DNA from 3 places in the Pseudarthrobacter sp. NPDC058119 genome. Region 2 is predicted to be linked to each of the others. Evidence: predicted binding sites of a transcription regulator. Region 2 holds the regulator's gene; each other region holds the start of a gene.
What was found. The regulator HrcA, encoded in region 2, represses chaperone genes, less so after heat shock. The targets are predictions, from matches to a motif close to TTNGCACTCGNNNNNNNCGAGTGCNAA.
Positions count from the first base shown of each region.

Region 1 (5,626 bases), on a different contig from region 2:
TGGCAGTCCGCCCTGGAAGCGATGATCAGCGGAGACGACTACCTGGCCATGTCCGACGGCGACGCCCTGCGCCAGCTGGAGGCGGAGTACCGGCTGGCCGATAACGCCCACATTGCCAGCGGCGCCGCGCGCCTGCGATGGGACCTCGCAGAACGCTGGCGCGCAGCCATCGCTGCCCAGCCGCGCCAGGCAGACCTCCTGCGCAGCCTGCTCAAGGACGGCCGGGTTTCCCTGCCTTCCCTGACTGCCCAGGCACCCGAGCTGATCGGCACCCTGGTCCCGGTCTGGTCGGTCAGCCCCTACCTGATGACCGGACTCCTTCCGGCCGAACAGCATTTCGACGCCGTCGTCATCCTCGACGCGGAAGCCACCTCCCTGCAGGCCGTCCTGCCGTCCATCGCCCGGGCACGGCAGGTGATTGCCTTCGGCGATCCCCGCATTGCCACGCCGCGGACGTTTACCGTAGGGGTGGAGCGGCTGGCGGCTGGAGAGTCTGCCCACCACCGCGTCGAGAGCGCCTTCACCGCGCTCTCCGCCGTGCTGCCGGTATGGCGACTCAAGGTGGTGTACCGCGCAGTGGACGAGGACCTGGTCCTGCAGCTCAGCAAGAACTTTTACGACGGCGGCCTCCGCCGGCTGCCCGAAGGCCAGTCAGCCACGGGCCTGGACCGGTCCCTGCTGGTGGAATACCTGCCGGACGGCACCGGCCTTCCCAGCGCCGACCACGAGGGCGTGGAGTCCGTGGTGGCCGAGGTCAACAGGGTCGTGGAGCTGGTGTTCGAGCACGCCCGCATGCGTCCGCGGACCTCCCTGGCGGTTGTCACTGCCAGCCTGCGGCACGCCGCCAGGATCGGCGAGTCCATCAGGCTCCAGCTGTCCAACCAGCCTGGACTTGCCGGGTTCTTCGGCGCCGGCCCGGAGTCCTTCCGCGTGGTGGACCTGGAACGGGCCCAGGGCCTGGTCCGCGACCACGTCATCTTCTCGCCCGGATTCGGGCGGACCCCGCACGGCCGTGCTCTCCACAATTTCGGACCGCTGTCCGCTGAAGGCGGCCGGGAGAAGTTCGCCCTGGCCATGACCCGGGCCCGCCGTTCCCTGCACGTGCTGACCTGCTTCCGGCCTGAAGACCTGGACCACACCCGGCTCACGCACGGCGCGGTGGACCTGTACGCGCTCCTGGACCGGGAGATCTCCGGCAACACGGACCTTGGGACCCCCGCGTCCCGCGCTGCCGCCAGCGAACAGGCACTTGGCGCCGACCCGTTGGTGGCGGACCTGGGTGACCGCCTGCGTGCCCGTGGTGCCAGGGTCTGGCACCAATACGACGGTGCCATTGACGTGGTTGCGGCTGCGGACCCCCTGAACACCATGGGCCAGGATGATTCCGACATTCCGCGGCCCGTAGCCATCGAGTCCGACGGGACTGCGCAGTACCGCACCATGAGCGTGCGTGAACGCAGCAGGTTGCGTCCGCAACTGCTGGAACGCCTTGGCTGGCGGTACATGCCGCTGTGGACCATCGAGGTGTTCACGGACCCCTCGTCCTGCGCGGACCGCATTGCCAGCTACCTGGGCCTGGAAAAGATGGTGCTGCCGGGGCGCGCCAGCCAGTCCGTGGGATTCCTTGACGATGACGTTGACCAGGCGCTCAATGGAATTGACTCGGCGCCGGCCGCGGGACTTTCCTACCTGCCCCGGGATTCCGGCGCAGCACGGGACAGCGACGGTGGACGCAAGGGGACAGACCCCATGACTGGGGAAGAGAAGCCTGCAGGCGGCAGGCCCGAGGAGAACGGCGGCGAGGAAGACATGCGCCAGGACGAGAACGTGGACGGGCAGCCGGAAACTGCTGCCGATGGAGAAGCTCCTGCCGGGACGCTCCCGGCAACCCCGGTCTCCAAAGCGGTTTCGGGAGGGTCCGGAGCGGTCCTCCCCACCAAGGCAGCGGAGGACGATGCCCGCAGCTGGGGTGACCGCGAAGACGACCACGACGCGTGGCTGAAGGAACAGAAGCCGCCGCACTGGGGCTGACCGGCACCAGGTCACTGCGGGCCGACCAGGACAAAGAACAGCCTGCCCTGGGTGGAGGCCCCGGCCAAGCGGGACGATTGTTCGGCGGTGGCTGCCACCACGATGAGGCCGTCCGTCTCCGTGGTACCCAGCCATTGTCCGCTTTGGCCACCCTTGTTGGAGGTCCACAGGACGGGGACGGCTGACGCCAGTACCTCGGAGGGTCCTTGTTGGTCGAACCCGTTGGCTGACGTGAGCACCACATTGACCAGCTGGCCGGGAGAGACCAGTTGGATGGACGAAGCGTCGGCCATTCGCAGTGGGACTGCGGCAGATCCAGGTGGCGCACCTGCCAGGAGCCCGGGGCCTACCAGCTGGGCATCGGACAGGAGCTGGCCCTTACGCATTGGCGCGGCCAGCTGCTTTCCCTTGGCGGCGGCCGCATCCAGGAGGAAGCCATCTGCGACCATGCCCGGCGGCACCTGGACCCGCGCGACATCCGCTTCGGCCACCGCTGTGCCCGCAGGCAGGTCGCGGGCAGCGGCCAGTGCGGTGGCTGTGGGGAGCGGAGCGGGAGTGAGCTGCTGGACGGTGATGGCGGCGGCTGCGCACAGCAGCAGGGCAGCGGCCAGCCTGCGGTTGCGGCTCAGCCAGGCGCCGAGCCGGGCTGCAGGCTGACGTTTCCTGGGGTTGCGGCCGACGCCGCCGGCATTCGGGGGATACCTGAGGCCGGCGCGGCCGCGGCGGGGAAGTATGGGCATGCGCCCACGCTAGCTATCGGCGCAACCGCCCGGGAGCCGGAACGGCGGCTATGTGGACAAAAACGGCCGGCGCTGGAACGCGCCGGCCGCCGTCGTGAAGGCTACGCCGTTTAGCTTGCGGCGGCTGCCGGCGCCGCCGCAGCGGGGGCAGCTGCGGGTGCGGCCGGAGCCGCAGCCGGAGCTGGGGAGACGGAGCTGCCCTTTGAATCGCGGGAGTCCGTGCGGTAGAAGCCTGAGCCCTTGAAGACCACGCCAACGCTGTTGAACTTCTTGCGCAACGTGCCTTGGCATTCGGGGCAGGAAGTCAGGCTGCTGTCCGAAAACGACTGGACGATGTCGAAGGCGTGGCCGCAGTCCTTGCAGGCGTAAGCATATGTTGGCACTGGTGCTCCTCCTCTTGGGCAAACGATAGGTCCCGTGCTGCCTCGTGGTAAACCATTAGCAGTCGCAGGGCCTGAGTGCTAATTCTATCACTGCGCCGCCAGCCCTGGGCTCAGGCCGCCCCAAGCAGGGGCCGGTGACCTGCCGGCGAAAGAACGGCCGGAACGGGCCGGTCGAACTCCTCTGCCGGGATGCTGCCGGCGGGCAGTAATTCATCGTCGTAGATAACAGCGGACAGCGGGATTTCCTTCCCGGCTGTGGCCAGGTGCCCCAGGAATTTGTCGTAGTACCCGCCGCCTTGGCCGATTCTGTTGCCGGCAAGGTCCACGGCCGTGGCCGGAATGAAAAGGACAGACGCTTTCCCCGCGGTTTCGGGTCCGTGGCGCTGGCCCGTGGGCTCCAAAATGGGGGCATACTTGCTGCGTTCGAAGCCGGTGTCCGGTGTCCAGAACACCCAACTCAGCTCCCGCGCGGGTTCGCACACGGGCAGCAGGACCTTGTGCCCGCTGCGGTACAGGGCGTTGATCAGCGGCAGCGTTGGTGGCTCCTGCCCCACGCCAAGGTAGACACACGCGATGCCGGGGCGGCCGTCCGTCACCGTTCCCGCCCACGCATCACCGTGGGTGGCCAGTGCCAGGCCCGCCGCTTCAAGCTGCGCCGGCGCGAGGCCTGCCCTCCTGCGGCGATGACTGGCCCGGATTTCGTCCTTAACGGCGTTAGTCTCCTGCAGCATGGTGTCCTTCCTGCGTTGCCCGGTGGTCCGCAGCCTGAAGCCCGGGTGCCGGCCTGTGGCGCTGGTGGTTACGGAAATACTTGACGCTGACGTTAGATTAGTCCGGTGAACACCAGTAATCCCAGAGTCCGCAAAGCCGTCATTCCCGCAGCTGGCCTGGGCACCAGGTTCCTGCCTGCCACCAAGGCGATGCCCAAGGAAATGCTTCCCGTCGTGGACAAGCCTGCCATCCAATACGTCGTGGAGGAAGCCGTCCACGTGGGCCTGAGTGACGTGCTGATGATTACCGGCCGCAACAAACGGGCCCTCGAAGACCACTTCGACAGGGTGCCATCCCTCGAATCGACCCTTGAGGACAAGGGCGATACCGAGAAGCTCGCGTCCATCCAGGCAGCCAGCCAACTGGGTGACATCCACTATGTGCGGCAGGGCGATCCGCACGGACTGGGGCACGCAGTGCTCCGGGCAAAGCAGCATGTGGGCAATGAGGCCTTCGCTGTCCTGCTGGGCGACGACCTCATCGACGCCCGCGACGAACTCCTTAGCACCATGATCGACGTGCAGGCCCAAACCGGAGGGTCCGTCGTCGCCCTCATCGAAGTGGAACCCTCCCAGATCAGCGCCTACGGATGCGCCGACGTCCAGGAGATCGACGGCGAAAGCTACGTCCGGGTCAACCGGTTGGTGGAGAAGCCCTCGCCCGAGGAAGCACCGTCCAACCTTGCACTGATCGGCCGGTACGTCCTGCACCCCGCAGTGTTCGACGTCCTTGAGCACACAAAGCCGGGCCGCGGCGGCGAAATCCAGCTGACGGACGCCCTGCAGGAACTGGCGTCCGGTGACGGCGAGGGACACGGAGTCTACGGCGTGGTGTTCCGGGGCCGCCGCTACGACACCGGCGACAAGCTGAGCTACCTCAAGGCCTGCGTCCAGCTGGCCATCGACAGCGAGGACCTGGGCCCCGGCCTGCGGGAATGGCTGCCGGGCTTCACCGCCGGCCTTTCCCGGTAGCGCCGTGCGCACTGGACCTATCTGGCCGGTCACCCTCGAATGCGGCGACCTGGTCCTGCGGCCCATCCGGTACCGCGACAAAAAAGAGTGGACCGAAGTGCGGTACCGGAACAGTGAGTGGCTGGCACCGTGGGAGGCCTCCAACCCGGACCCGGGCGGCGGACTCCCTGACTACCGGCACATGGTCCGGTCACTCAATATCCAGGCCGCCCAGGCCACCGCACTTCCCTTCCTCATCACCGAGCGGAGGCCCGAATTGCGAAGCCCGGCCATCGTAGGCCAGCTCACAGTGTCCTCGATTGTCTGGGGCTCGGCCATGATGGCCACCTTGGGCTACTGGGTAGACCAATCCCGGGCCGGACGGGGGATAGCCCCCACCTCCGTGGCACTGGTAACGGACCACTGCTTCCAGGGGCTCGGCCTGCACCGGATGGAAATCAACATCCGGCCGGAGAACGGCCCCAGCCTGCGGGTGGTGGAAAAGCTGGGATTCAGGGACGAGGGCTACCGGCCCCGCTTCCTCCACATCAACGGCAAATGGGCCGACCACCGATCGTTTGCGCTGACCTCCGAAGAGGTCCCGGAGGGCCTGCTGGGGCCATGGCTGGGATCGCGCCGGTCATAAATCCAACGGATTGCCTACGCGGACACGACACACCGCGGCTAATGCGGCCTGAGCAGGCATGATGCTCATACGGTTTTGAGTGTGGACTTCCCCCTTAGCAGCTCA
Region 1 covers NZ_JBHVTN010000001.1:434,475-440,100, reverse strand. Annotated here, with positions in the region: gene ACFVTD_RS02005 (AAA family ATPase) at 1-2,031, shown strand, start outside; gene ACFVTD_RS02000 (RcpC/CpaB family pilus assembly protein) at 2,043-2,771, opposite strand; gene ACFVTD_RS01995 (FmdB family zinc ribbon protein) at 2,882-3,154, opposite strand; gene ACFVTD_RS01990 (5-formyltetrahydrofolate cyclo-ligase) at 3,265-3,885, opposite strand; gene galU (UTP--glucose-1-phosphate uridylyltransferase GalU) at 3,991-4,896, shown strand; gene ACFVTD_RS01980 (GNAT family N-acetyltransferase) at 4,901-5,521, shown strand.
Region 1: ACFVTD_RS01995 (FmdB family zinc ribbon protein) is a predicted target of HrcA. The motif match lies at 3,210-3,236, and genes of this name have one in related genera.

Region 2 (5,626 bases):
CCCACGTAGGGAATGAACACCAGGATGTTGGCCAGTACGGCGGCGATGGTGGGCGGCAGGCTGAAGTTCAGCGCCTCTTTGGATTCCTGCGCGGTGAACGGGCCGCGGTCGCGGAAGATCAGGTAGATCAGCAGCGACGGGACACAGCCAAGGATCCCGCCAAAGTGTGCCAGCGTGGCCCATTGGCGGTCTTCGCTGGCCGTGAGCGGCAGGGCGTTGGCGGGGACGCCATGGTACTCGGAGCGGCCCTGGCCGTCCCTGTGTTCACGTGCGTTTTCTGCCACAGTCTGTTCCTTCGGAGATGCAAGTGGTGCTGACGTCAAATACGGGCGCAGTGTGCAATACCCCCGGAAACGGTGGCATTGCACTACCAAGAATACTGGCTCCCGGCGCGGGGTCCGCCCTTCAGGGCACGGTCAGGAAGTCGATGACTTCCTCAACCCGGCCCAGCAGGGATGCTTCCAGGTCGGCGTAGGTGCGTACGGCGCCCAGCAGCTTCTGCCATCCCAGGCCGACGTCCTCCTTGGTCGCGTGCGGCCAGCCGAAGGCTTTCAGGATCCCGGTTTTCCAGTCCTGTCCGCGCGGCACGGCCGGCCACTTGTCGATGCCCAGGACCGCCGGCCGGATGGCCTGCCAGACGTCGACATAGGGGTGACCCACGATCAGGACATTCCCTGCCGCGCCGGGGGATGCCATGACGGCATCGGCAATGCGGGACTCCTTGGAATCCGGAACGAGGTGGTCCACGAGGACACCGAGGCGCCGGCCGGGACCGGGGTTGAAGGCGGCAACCGCCGCGGCGAGATCGTCGATGCCGTGCAGGGGTTCGACGACGATGCCCTCCACCCGGAGGTCGTCGCCCCAGACCTTTTCCACCAGTTCGGCATCGTGCTTGCCCTCCACCCAGATGCGGCTGGCCTTGGCCACCTGGGCCCGCTGGCCGGCAACCCGGACAGAACCGGAGGCCGTCCGGCCGGCGACCGCACCGCCGGCGGCCGCGCGCGGCGCCGGGGGCATGAGCCTGATGGGCCGGCCCTCTAGGAGGAAACCGAAGCCCAGCTTGAAGGACCGCGATTTCCCGCGGCGGTCCTCCAGGGCCACCACGTGCATCCCGCCGGACTTTTCCACCCGCGTCACGGCGCCCACCCAGCCGGACTGCACATCCTCCAGCACCATGCCCCGCTCCACGGGCACCTCAGGCAATTCCGCTTTGGCCGGGGCGGATATGCCGCGGGGCCCCCAGTTTTGGTAATCCATGGATTCGATCCGCCTAGCGCTAGGTCCTCCGCACCGGAATTTCGCCCGGAGCGGTACCAATGCTAACAACGGGCCAAGGCATAATAGACTGTTAGCACTTAGGCATGTCGAGTGCTAACAAGGTGGCACCTGGCGGGGGTATGGGTCCCGCACCATGGATGGAGGTGGAGAGTGAGCGAGCCACGCAAACTGGAAGTGCTGCGGGCCATCGTGGAGGATTACGTCCACTCCCGCGAGCCGGTCGGGTCCAAAGCCCTGGTTGAGCGGCATCATCTTGGGGTTTCCAGTGCAACCATCCGGAACGACATGGCGGCCCTTGAGGACGAGGGATTAATCACGGCCCCCCACACCAGTGCGGGGCGGATTCCCACGGACAAGGGCTACCGGCTTTTCGTCGACCAGATCTCGGCGGTCAAGCCGCTGTCGGCGGCCGAACGCCGAGCCATCCAGTCCCTGCTTGAAGGCGCAGACGATCTCGACGACGTCCTGGACCGCACCGTCCGGCTGTTGTCGCAGCTGACCAACCAGGTGGCCGTGGTCCAGTACCCGCACCTCAGCAAGGCCCTGGTGCGCCACATCGAATTCGTGCTGCTTGCCCCCCGCAAGGTGCTGGTGGTGCTCATTGCCAACAGCGGCAAGGTGGAGCAACGCGTCATCGACGTCGGCCAGGACCTGGGCGACGACGCAGTGGCGGCACTCCGGACGCGCTTCCTCGCCGCACTGTCCGGGACGCCGCTGAGCCGGCTTGCCGCGGCCCTTCCCTCCGTCGTGGCCGCCACGGCGCAGGCACAACGCCAGGCCGCGCACGCGCTGGCACTTGGCCTCGAGGGGCTCGCGCACAACACCAGGGAGGACCGGATGGTCATGGCCGGGACAGCCAACCTGGCCCGGTCCAACGTGGACTTCCCGCTCAGCATCGGCCCCGTGCTGGAGGCCCTTGAGGAGCAGGTGGTGATGCTGCGGTTGCTGAGCGAGATGGCCCAGGACCACCGCGGCGTTGCCGTGAGCATCGGAAGGGAGAACCCTTACGACGGCCTGGCCGAAGCCTCGGTAGTTGCTACCGGCTACGGTCCCGACAGTGCCGCCAAGGTAGGGATCCTCGGCCCCACCAGGATGGACTATCCCACCACCATGGCCGCCGTCCGGGCAGTGGCCCGCTACCTTTCCAGGATTTTGGGGCCCTGACCCGCGCGGCCGGAACCTGTTCCGGCCGGGAACAAAGAGCCGGGCCGCCCGACTGAACGCAGTACAACAAGGAAGAGATACGAACTTTGAGCAGCCACTATGACGTCCTTGGAGTCTCACCCGAAGCTACGGGCGAAGAGATCAAAAAGGCCTACCGCAAACTGGCCCGCACCCTCCACCCGGACGTAAACCCCGGTGAGGATGCCTCGGAACGCTTCAAGGCAGTAACTCACGCCTACGAGGTCCTCTCCGACCCCCAGAAGCGGCGGATCTACGACACCACGGGCAACGAAAATGGCACGGACAACGGCTTCGGCGGTGCCGGTTACGCGGGCCAGGGCTTCGCCTTCCAGGACATTTTCGACACCTTCTTCGGCGCCGGGGGCACCTCCGGTCCGGCTTCGCGTGTCCGCCGCGGCCAGGACGCCCTCATCAGCGTCCGGATCGACCTTCGCGACGCCGTATTCGGCGTGAACAAGAAGCTCGAAGTGGACACCGCCGTCGTCTGCCCCACTTGTGAGGGCTCCTGCTGCCGGCCCGGCACCCACCCCGAGCGCTGCGACATCTGCGGCGGCAGCGGCCAGGTCCAGCGGGCCGTCCGCTCCATCCTGGGCCAGGTCATGACGGCCGCCCCCTGCGGCACGTGCGAAGGCTTCGGCACCGTCATCAAGGACCCCTGCAACGAATGCAGCGGCCAGGGCCGAATCCGCAGCCGGCGGTCACTGACCATCAAGGTTCCCGCCGGCGTGGCCACCGGAACCAGGATCCAGCTCTCCGGGCAGGGTGAGGCCGGTCCCGCCGGCGGTCCCGCCGGGGACCTGTACGTGGAAATCCGGGTTAACAATGACGCCACCTATGTACGGGAAGGCGATGACCTCCACGCCACCTTGCACATCCCCATGACTGCCGCGGCCCTGGGCACCGACGTCAACCTGGAAACCTTCGACGGAACCCAGGACATCGACGTCAAGCCCGGAACCCAGTCCGGCGAGATCATCACGCTGCGCGGCCTTGGTGTCACCCACCTGCGCGGCTACGGACGCGGGGACCTGAAGGTCCACCTCCAGGTGGATACGCCGGCCAAGCTCGACTCGGCGCAGGAAGACCTCCTCCGGCAGCTCGCCAAGCTTCGCGGGGAACAGATCACCGAGGGAAAGCTCGCCGCCAGCGGCGGCATGTTCGCCAAGCTCCGGGACCGGTTCGGTAACCTGTAGCGGTGAGCAATCCCGTCTTCTTCACGCCCGCCGGCTCGCTGGCCGGGATGGCCCCCGGCCGCCACTTTGTCCTGGACGGATCGGAGGCACGCCACGCCGTGACGGTCAAACGGCTGTCTCCGGGAGAGCCGGTGGACATCGTCGACGGCGCCGGCACCCGCATGACCGGAAAGGTCGTCTCCGCTGCACCGTCCGGTCTCGAAGTGGAGTGCGGCGGCGTGGCCACCGATGAAAGGCCGGACGTCCGGCTGGTGCTGGCGCAGGCCCTGGCGAAGGGGGACCGTGACGAGCTGGCGATCGAGACGGCCACCGAATTAGGGATCGACGCCGTCATCCCGTGGCAGTCCGAACGGTCGATCGTCCGTTGGAAGGGCGACAGGGCCACCCGCGCCCATGCCAAGTGGGAATCAGCCGTAGCGGCGGCCGCCAAGCAGGCGCGGCGCGCCTGGATCCCCGAGGTCCGGGGCGCCGTCGAAACAGCAGGGCTGTCCGCTGCCGTGGAGGCCGCTGACCTGGCGGTCATCCTGCACGAAGACGCGGTGCGCCCGCTGCGAACTGTACTGGAAGAGTGGCAGGGGAGTGCCCAGTCCGGGATCCGGGAAGTCCTGCTGATCGTCGGTCCGGAGGGTGGAATCAGCCCCCGGGAAGTAACGAAGCTGTGCGACAAAGGTGCTGTGACTGCCCTGCTGGGGCACCACGTCCTGCGGTCCTCCACGGCCGGTCCGGCCGCCGTCGTGCTTGCCAGTGACGTCCTTGGCCGGTGGGCCGCTACCTGACTTTGAAGGACCTCGTGTCCTCATTGCGGTCCGGCTCCCCGGCGGAACCTGCCTGGGCCACCCGGAGCTCGTAGTCGCCCGCCGGCAGGTTCAGCGCCAGCGTGAACACTCCTGCCTGCCCCTGCCCGGCGCCGGCCGTGGTTTCTCCGGTCAGGAAGGGCGATTTGCTGCCGCCATCCGCGGACTGCAGGATTTGCCAGTGGAGCTTCGCCCCGGGCGACGTGCTCCGGCCGGTGATCTTGACGCTGCCGCTGGGCACCTCGGTATTTTCCTGGGGATCGATGATCCACACCGGCGCCACCAGGCCGGCGGCCCGGGTCATCAGGGCGCCCAGCTGGACTTTGCCAAACGCCACGTAGTCCGTGTGGCCGTCCACCAGGATCCGCACGCGGATCTGCTGTCCGGTGTCGATCAGGCCCGAGCTGGCAGCGGCCGCGGTCGCCGTGTAGATCAGCTGCTGGATGGCGCGGGCCGCCATATCAGCGTCGAGGTTGCTGTTGAAGGCATCGGCGGAGACGTCAACGGTGATAATGTCCTTGCCTGAAATCGACGTGGCAAGCTTGTCCGGATTTTGCCATGGCGTGAAGAAATCAGGGTCAAGCGGTTTCTCCGACATCATGGCGCGCAGGGCCCGTGTCACCGGGTTTTCCTGTTCCGGGACGTCCCGGAACTCGCGGTAGAGGAAGACGTTCCCGCCGGTGCGGCCGATCCAGTAGACGGGCGCCTTGTTCGAGGACTGTGTGGTTTCCAGCGGGGCGCTGGTGTTGGGTGCGTCCGGCATGGTGCCGCCTGTGGCGGGGACCGAGGCTGCGGTCCCCGTGGGGGCTGGTCCGCCTTCGGCAGTGCAGGCGGCAAGGACCGGAACGAGCACCAGGATCCCCGCAAAGACGGCCGGGCGCAGGCGGCCCATGGGCAGTCCTGCCCGTTTGGGCACAGAGGTATCCGGCACTGTCCTGCCCTTGTCCTTTCCTGGCGTGGCGGGCCGATCCCCCTGCGGCCTGGCGTTCCAGCAGATGCTGGATTTCCAGCATTACACAGGGGAGTGCCGCCGGAACCGCTCTTTCGCCTCCCTGGCAGCAACTGCAACGGGAACGATATGAGGCCGATATGAAGTTGATACCAAACGCTGCTTTTCGTAGCCGGCGGATGGCCCTTCCGGGTGGCGAAGGTACATGCCACCGGCCCGCCGGGTAT
Region 2 covers NZ_JBHVTN010000008.1:245,726-251,351, forward strand. Annotated here, with positions in the region: gene ACFVTD_RS17580 (DUF4870 domain-containing protein) at 1-284, opposite strand, end outside; gene ACFVTD_RS17585 (DUF3097 family protein) at 406-1,257, opposite strand; gene hrcA (heat-inducible transcriptional repressor HrcA) at 1,429-2,442, shown strand; gene dnaJ (molecular chaperone DnaJ) at 2,529-3,656, shown strand; gene ACFVTD_RS17600 (16S rRNA (uracil(1498)-N(3))-methyltransferase) at 3,659-4,432, shown strand; gene ACFVTD_RS17605 (GerMN domain-containing protein) at 4,425-5,342, opposite strand.

Region 3 (5,626 bases), on a different contig from region 2:
TGGCCGGGTGCGACGGGCAGTGCAGTACCGTCCGCGGCGGCACCGGTATTCAGTGGCGCGGCGGCCCGTACCGGGTGGAGGCGGTCCTGGCCGACGTCGAACTTGACGGCGCCCTGGATCCCGGTCTGCTGCACGTGGCGGTGGGAAGCGCCGGGCTGGCCTTCCTCTTCGCCCTGGGCGAGGGCGCCACCTGGCGGATGCTGGCCACCCGTCCCGCGGCACCGGACCCGGCGGCCGCCTTTGGCCAACTGGGCCCGGCACTTCCGCCGGAGGAAGTGGCGCGGCTGGTCAGGGAATCGGGATTGGAGGCCACAGTGCGTGAGGTGCGATGGTCCGCGCAGGTGCCACTGCAGCACCGGATTGCCGGCACTTTCGGGCGCAGTCCCGTCTTCCTCGCTGGCGACGCCGCCCATGCCCATTCCCCGGCGGGAGGGCAGGGCATGAACAACGGCATCCTGGACGCCCTCAACCTTGGCTGGAAGCTTGGTTTCGCCTCGACCGCAGGCAGGCCGCTTCCGGAACTGCTGGCCACCTACGGGCAGGAGAGGTTGCCCGCGGCCCGGCGGGTGCTGGCGCTGACGCACCTGATCTTCTTCGGCGAAGCCTCGCCGCATCCTGCGGCCCGCGCAGCCCGCAGCGTTATGCCCCTGATTGCTCCGGCCCTGCCGCCGCTGCTGCGGCAGCGGTGGCTCATCTCCAAGGGAATCAGGCTGCTGGCCCAGCCGTTCGTGAACTACCGGAACAGTCCCATTTCCCGTGACGGCACGCCCTGGGCCGGCGGGTGGCCACGGCCCGGCGGGAGGCTGCCCGACGCCCCGGCATCCGTGGACGGGCATCTTGTCAGGCTCCACGAACTGACCGCAGCGCCTGGCATCCACCTCCTGCTGGGGCGCGACGCCGGCCCAGCCGCCGTGGGTGCCGGCCCGGTCGCCGCAGCGCTGGGCAGGCAGCCCCGGCTGCTCCACATCCACCGCCTGTCCAGCCAACCCGGAGCGGGCATGGTTGCGGTCCGCCCCGATGGCTACGTGGGATTCCGCTGCGGCGACGCGGACCCGGCCCAACTGCTCGACTGGCTGCGGCTGGTGGGCGCGGTCCGGCACTGACGGACCCGCACGCCGGCAACCTCCCGCCGTCGTGATGCTCCATCACTTATGGCTCCTAAAACCGGGGCTTTTAGGGACCAAAGCTGATGGAGCAACGGGGAGGGTGGTTGCAGGCGGAGCGCAAGCGTAGGCTGGTCAGTTCAAGGCACATCCGCCTCGTGTGTGATCCGCCCATCGTGAGAAGGGAAGTTCATGACCATCCCGCCAGTGCACGAACCTGAGCCGTTTCCGCCGGAACCGGGCCCGGAGCCCACCTCCCCGGACCCCACCCAGCCGCGTCCGCCCGGTCCGCCGTCCCCGAATCCGTTCCCCGCGCCGGAGCCCCCGGGCCCGCTGCCCGTCCCGGACCCCGGGCCGGCGCCGCTCCGCCCGGACCCCACCAGGGACTGACCGCCAACTCCAAAGGGTCCTTCCAGCTGCGCTGCCCAAGCCCAGCTGGAAGGGCCCTTTTCCAAGCCCGTGGGCGCTGGAAAATCTCCCGGAATCCGGTGCCGGAAGCCCTTGCGGACCTGCTTCTCCAGTGCTAAAAAATCTATATCAGCCACCATAGATCGGCTGATATGGGAATGATGTTGGACCATCTCTTATGAGGAGGGAAGCCATGTTGATGCGTACCGATCCGTTCCGCGAGCTGGACAGGCTGGCCCAGCAGGTCCTCGGCACGGCTGCACGCCCGGCGGCGATGCCGATGGATGCATGGCGTGAGGACCAGGAATTCGTCGTGGCCTTCGATTTGCCCGGCGTTACGGTGGACTCGGTGGACCTGGATGTTGAACGGAATGTCCTGACGGTGCGGGCCGAACGCCCCGACCCCGTGGGCAAGGACACCGAATTGATCGCCTCCGAACGGCCCCGCGGCGTCTTCAGCCGCCAGCTGATCCTCGGCGACACGCTGGACACCGACCACGTCAAGGCCAGCTACGACGCCGGCGTCCTGACGCTCCGGATCCCGGTCGCCGAAAAGGCCAAGCCACGCAAGATCGAGATCGAAACGAAGGGGGCAAAGCAGGAAATCGCCGCTTAGTCTCACCACAGGACCGGGAGGCGGGCACATCTGTTGACTGCCTTTTTGGGGCGAATCGCCATTCTGTGCACGCCACAGCGCCAGACAGCGCATCGGCAGCGTAGGCCTTAACCTCCCGCCACGGTGGCCCCCGGTTTCGGCCGGGGGCCATCCACGTTTCCGGGCTTCCGTCGCGGGAAGGCCGTCAGACGCTGAGTTCCAGCATCAGCGCGGGCAGTTCATCGGCCAGCTCGCGGGCCAGGAATCCCAGCGGCCCCATCCTGCTGGCCAGCCGGTCCGCCGCCGCCGCGTGCAGGTGCGTACCCCAGCAGGCTGGCTGGGCGCCGGTGGTGCCGCGCGCCCGGAGCCCGGCAATTGCTCCCGCCAGCACGTCGCCGCTGCCGGACGTGCCCAGGCCGCCGTACCCGGTGGTGATTTTCCACAGGCCGGGGAGGTCCGGGTCCACCCCCTTTGGCTTGCTGATCAGCCCCTGGCAGCTGACCACGGCACCAAACCGTTCAGAGATTTCGGCGACGTCTTTTTCGAGGTCCGCCACGTCCCGTTCCAGCAGGATCGCCGCCTCGGTGGGGTTCGGCGTCAGGATCAGCCGGCCGCGCCAGGGGTCCAGCTGGTCCTCCAGGTGCGCCACAGCGGCCAGCGCATAGGCATCAAGGACGACGGCGGGACCTCCTTGACTGCCGTCGGAAGCGCCGGAGGTGCCGTCCCCGTCGCCGCTTGCCTCCCGGGTAAGCATGGCCTCCAGCAGGTCGCCGGCCAGGTCAGGGTCGTCCAGCCCCGGTCCAACCAGCACTGTGTCTGCCCGGTCCAGATACGAGGAGATGCCGTCGAGCTCGGCTTTGACGGATCCGCCGGACGTTTCCGGCAAGGCGACGGCGCCGCATTCGGGTACCGCCACCCCCAGTTGCACGGCCACCGACTCCGCTACTGCCAGCGTAAGTTTCCCTGCCCCCGCACGCAGGGCTGAAACGCCGGCCAGCAGTGCCGCGCCGGGAGTGGAGCGGGCACCGCCCACCACCAGCACCGAACCGCGGGAATACTTGTCAGCTCCCGGTGCGGGCAACCGCCAGTCCCGCAGGAGCGAGGGTGTTACGGGGACGGGAGAGGAGTCACTGCGGCCGGACACTGGTGTCTCCTGCGTGCTCGGTGATGGCGACGCCCTGCTCGGCCAGGTGGTCGGCGACATTGAAGCTCTCCAAAGTCCACGGGCCGGCGCCGGACGGGCGGACGAACCGGGTCACGGACGCGTTGAGGATGGCCTCCCTGGCGGCCAGGTCCAGCAGCTCCTTTTCACTGAGCCCCTCCAGCACGTAGCGGAACAGCATGATCACGGCGTCGTGGCACACGAGCATCACCCGGTGTCCGGTGCCCAGGTTGTTCAACTCCGCCAGGACGGAGCGGAGCCGCAGCGCCACGTCGGCCCAGGATTCCCCTCCGGGCGGCCGGTAGTACAGCTTGCCGAGCCAGTCCCGGCGCTCTGATTCCTCCGGGTAGCGGTTCTCCACGCCCAGCCGGGTGAGCCGGTCCAGGATGCCCAGCTCACGGTCCCGGAGCCGCTCGTCCGTGCGCACCTGCACCGGCCAGCCGGCGGTTTCCACCGCGATCTCGGCCGTCTGCCGGGCCCGCGCGTAGGGGGAGGACACCACAGCGTCCGGCCGGAACTCCCCGGCAGTCCGGCCCAGGGCGGTGCCCAGCGCTTTGGCCTGGTCCCTTCCCGTCCCGGACAGGTTTACGTCCGCATCGCGGGCGGGAACCTCGATGACCTCCACCCCGGCTTCCCGCGCCTCGGTGGCCGCAACGTTGCCTTCGCTCTCCCCATGCCGGATCAACAGCAGCTCCACCGCCCCGGCCTCCTGGACCGCCTGGGTCAGGCCGTCGTCGTCCGCTGCGGCACCCTTCGCCCACTCATCCTTCACAACACCACCCCATCCGCTCGCCGTGCCAAGTGCAGGAACATTACCCACGGCGTACCCACGCGGCGGCGGAAAATAACGGACGACGGCGGCAGCCCGCCTTGGTGCCGCGGCCGCAGTTCGACGCGCAGCACCCTTCGCGACCCGCAAAGTCCTTGACGCACCCCATTTATCGGCGCGTCAGGGAATTGGCGCGCCGCAAGTGGTTTTGCGCGTCGAGGGCAACGCCTACCGTTCGGGGGTCAGTACCTTCGAGAACACGGTGGCGCCGTTGGCGTTGCGGAGGCTCACCGTGAAGCTGTTGTCCCCACCCAGCTGGACGTGCCCGAAAAACTGGTTCTCGCCGTCGCGCGGGGACTCACCGGCGAAGCGTCCGGCCTTGGAGAACACCACTTCGGGGCCAAAGGTGCCGTCCATCGCGTTCGGGCCGAAGGATCCCGCCGCGATGGGGCCGGCCACGAACTCCCAGAAAGGGTCGAAATCGGTGAACGCCGCACGCTCCGGGGAATAGTGGTGGGCGGCGCAGTAGTGGACGTCGGCGGTGAGCCAGACGGTGTTCTTGACGCCGTTGCGCTTGAACGCGCTCAATACCCCTGCGATCTCCAGCTCACGGCCCAAGGGGGCGCCGGCGTCGCGGTTGGACACGCTTTCCTCGTTCACCGGGCCGTCCGGCACGATGATGCCCAGCGGGAGGTCGGCGGCGATGACCTTCCACGTGGCCTTGGACTTCGACACCTCGCTGACCAGCCAGTCCGCCTGCTCCTGGCCCAGGATGGCGGTGGCGTAGGGTTCCTTGCCGTCGGTGTTGGGGGACTTGTAGGTGCGCATGTCCAGGCAGAAGATGTCCAGCTGCGGGCCGCGTGAGATCTTCCGGTAGATGCGGGCCGGCTGGTAGGTGCCGGCGTCGTCGAAGGTTCCCGGGCGCCAGATCGCCGAGCTGTCCGCGATGGGCATGTTCTCCTGCCAGGCCTGCCGGCCGCGGGCGGCCAGGGTGTTGACGTCCCGTACGGTGTAGCGGGAGTCATCCAGGATCTGGCCGGGGTACCAGTTATTGTGCGTCTCGTGGTCGTCCCACTGGGCGATCACGGGAACGTCCGCGAAGAGGGCCCGCATGTTGGCGTCCATGGAGTTGTAGCGGTGCCGGCCCCGGAATTCGGTGAGCGTCTCGGCCACCTTGGACACCTCTTCGGTGACCAGGTTCCGCCACACCTGCCCGTCCTTTTCCACCACGGTTTCAGCGATGGGGCCGTCGGCGTAGATGGTGTCGCCGGAGTGGATGAAGAAGTCCGGGCGGGTCTGGAGCATGGCCCGGTAGCCGCGCATGCCGCCGATCTCCTCGTTGATGCCCCACCCCTGGCCGGCCGTGTCGCCGGTCCACACGAAGCTTTGCGCGGACGACGCCGGGACGTCGCCTCCGTTGCCCGTCCCACCGGTGCGGCCCTTGCCGTTGACCGTCCCCGTGTCCGGCGCCGTGCGGAAGCCGCCGCGGACCGTCTCGCCGGCCGCGCCGCCGTCGTCCTCGAAGCTGATCTCCAGCGCGAACCGCGTGTTGGACGGCAGGTTTCCGGCGTGGATCTTGGCGGTGAAGT
Region 3 covers NZ_JBHVTN010000001.1:875,876-881,501, reverse strand. Annotated here, with positions in the region: gene ACFVTD_RS04210 (FAD-dependent monooxygenase) at 1-1,103, shown strand, start outside; gene ACFVTD_RS04205 (hypothetical protein) at 1,296-1,493, shown strand; gene ACFVTD_RS04200 (Hsp20/alpha crystallin family protein) at 1,705-2,127, shown strand; gene ACFVTD_RS04195 (NAD(P)H-hydrate dehydratase) at 2,312-3,250, opposite strand; gene ACFVTD_RS04190 (histidine phosphatase family protein) at 3,234-4,040, opposite strand; gene ACFVTD_RS04185 (alkaline phosphatase D family protein) at 4,266-5,626, opposite strand, start outside.
Region 3: ACFVTD_RS04200 (Hsp20/alpha crystallin family protein) is a predicted target of HrcA. The motif match lies at 1,604-1,630, and genes of this name have one in related genera.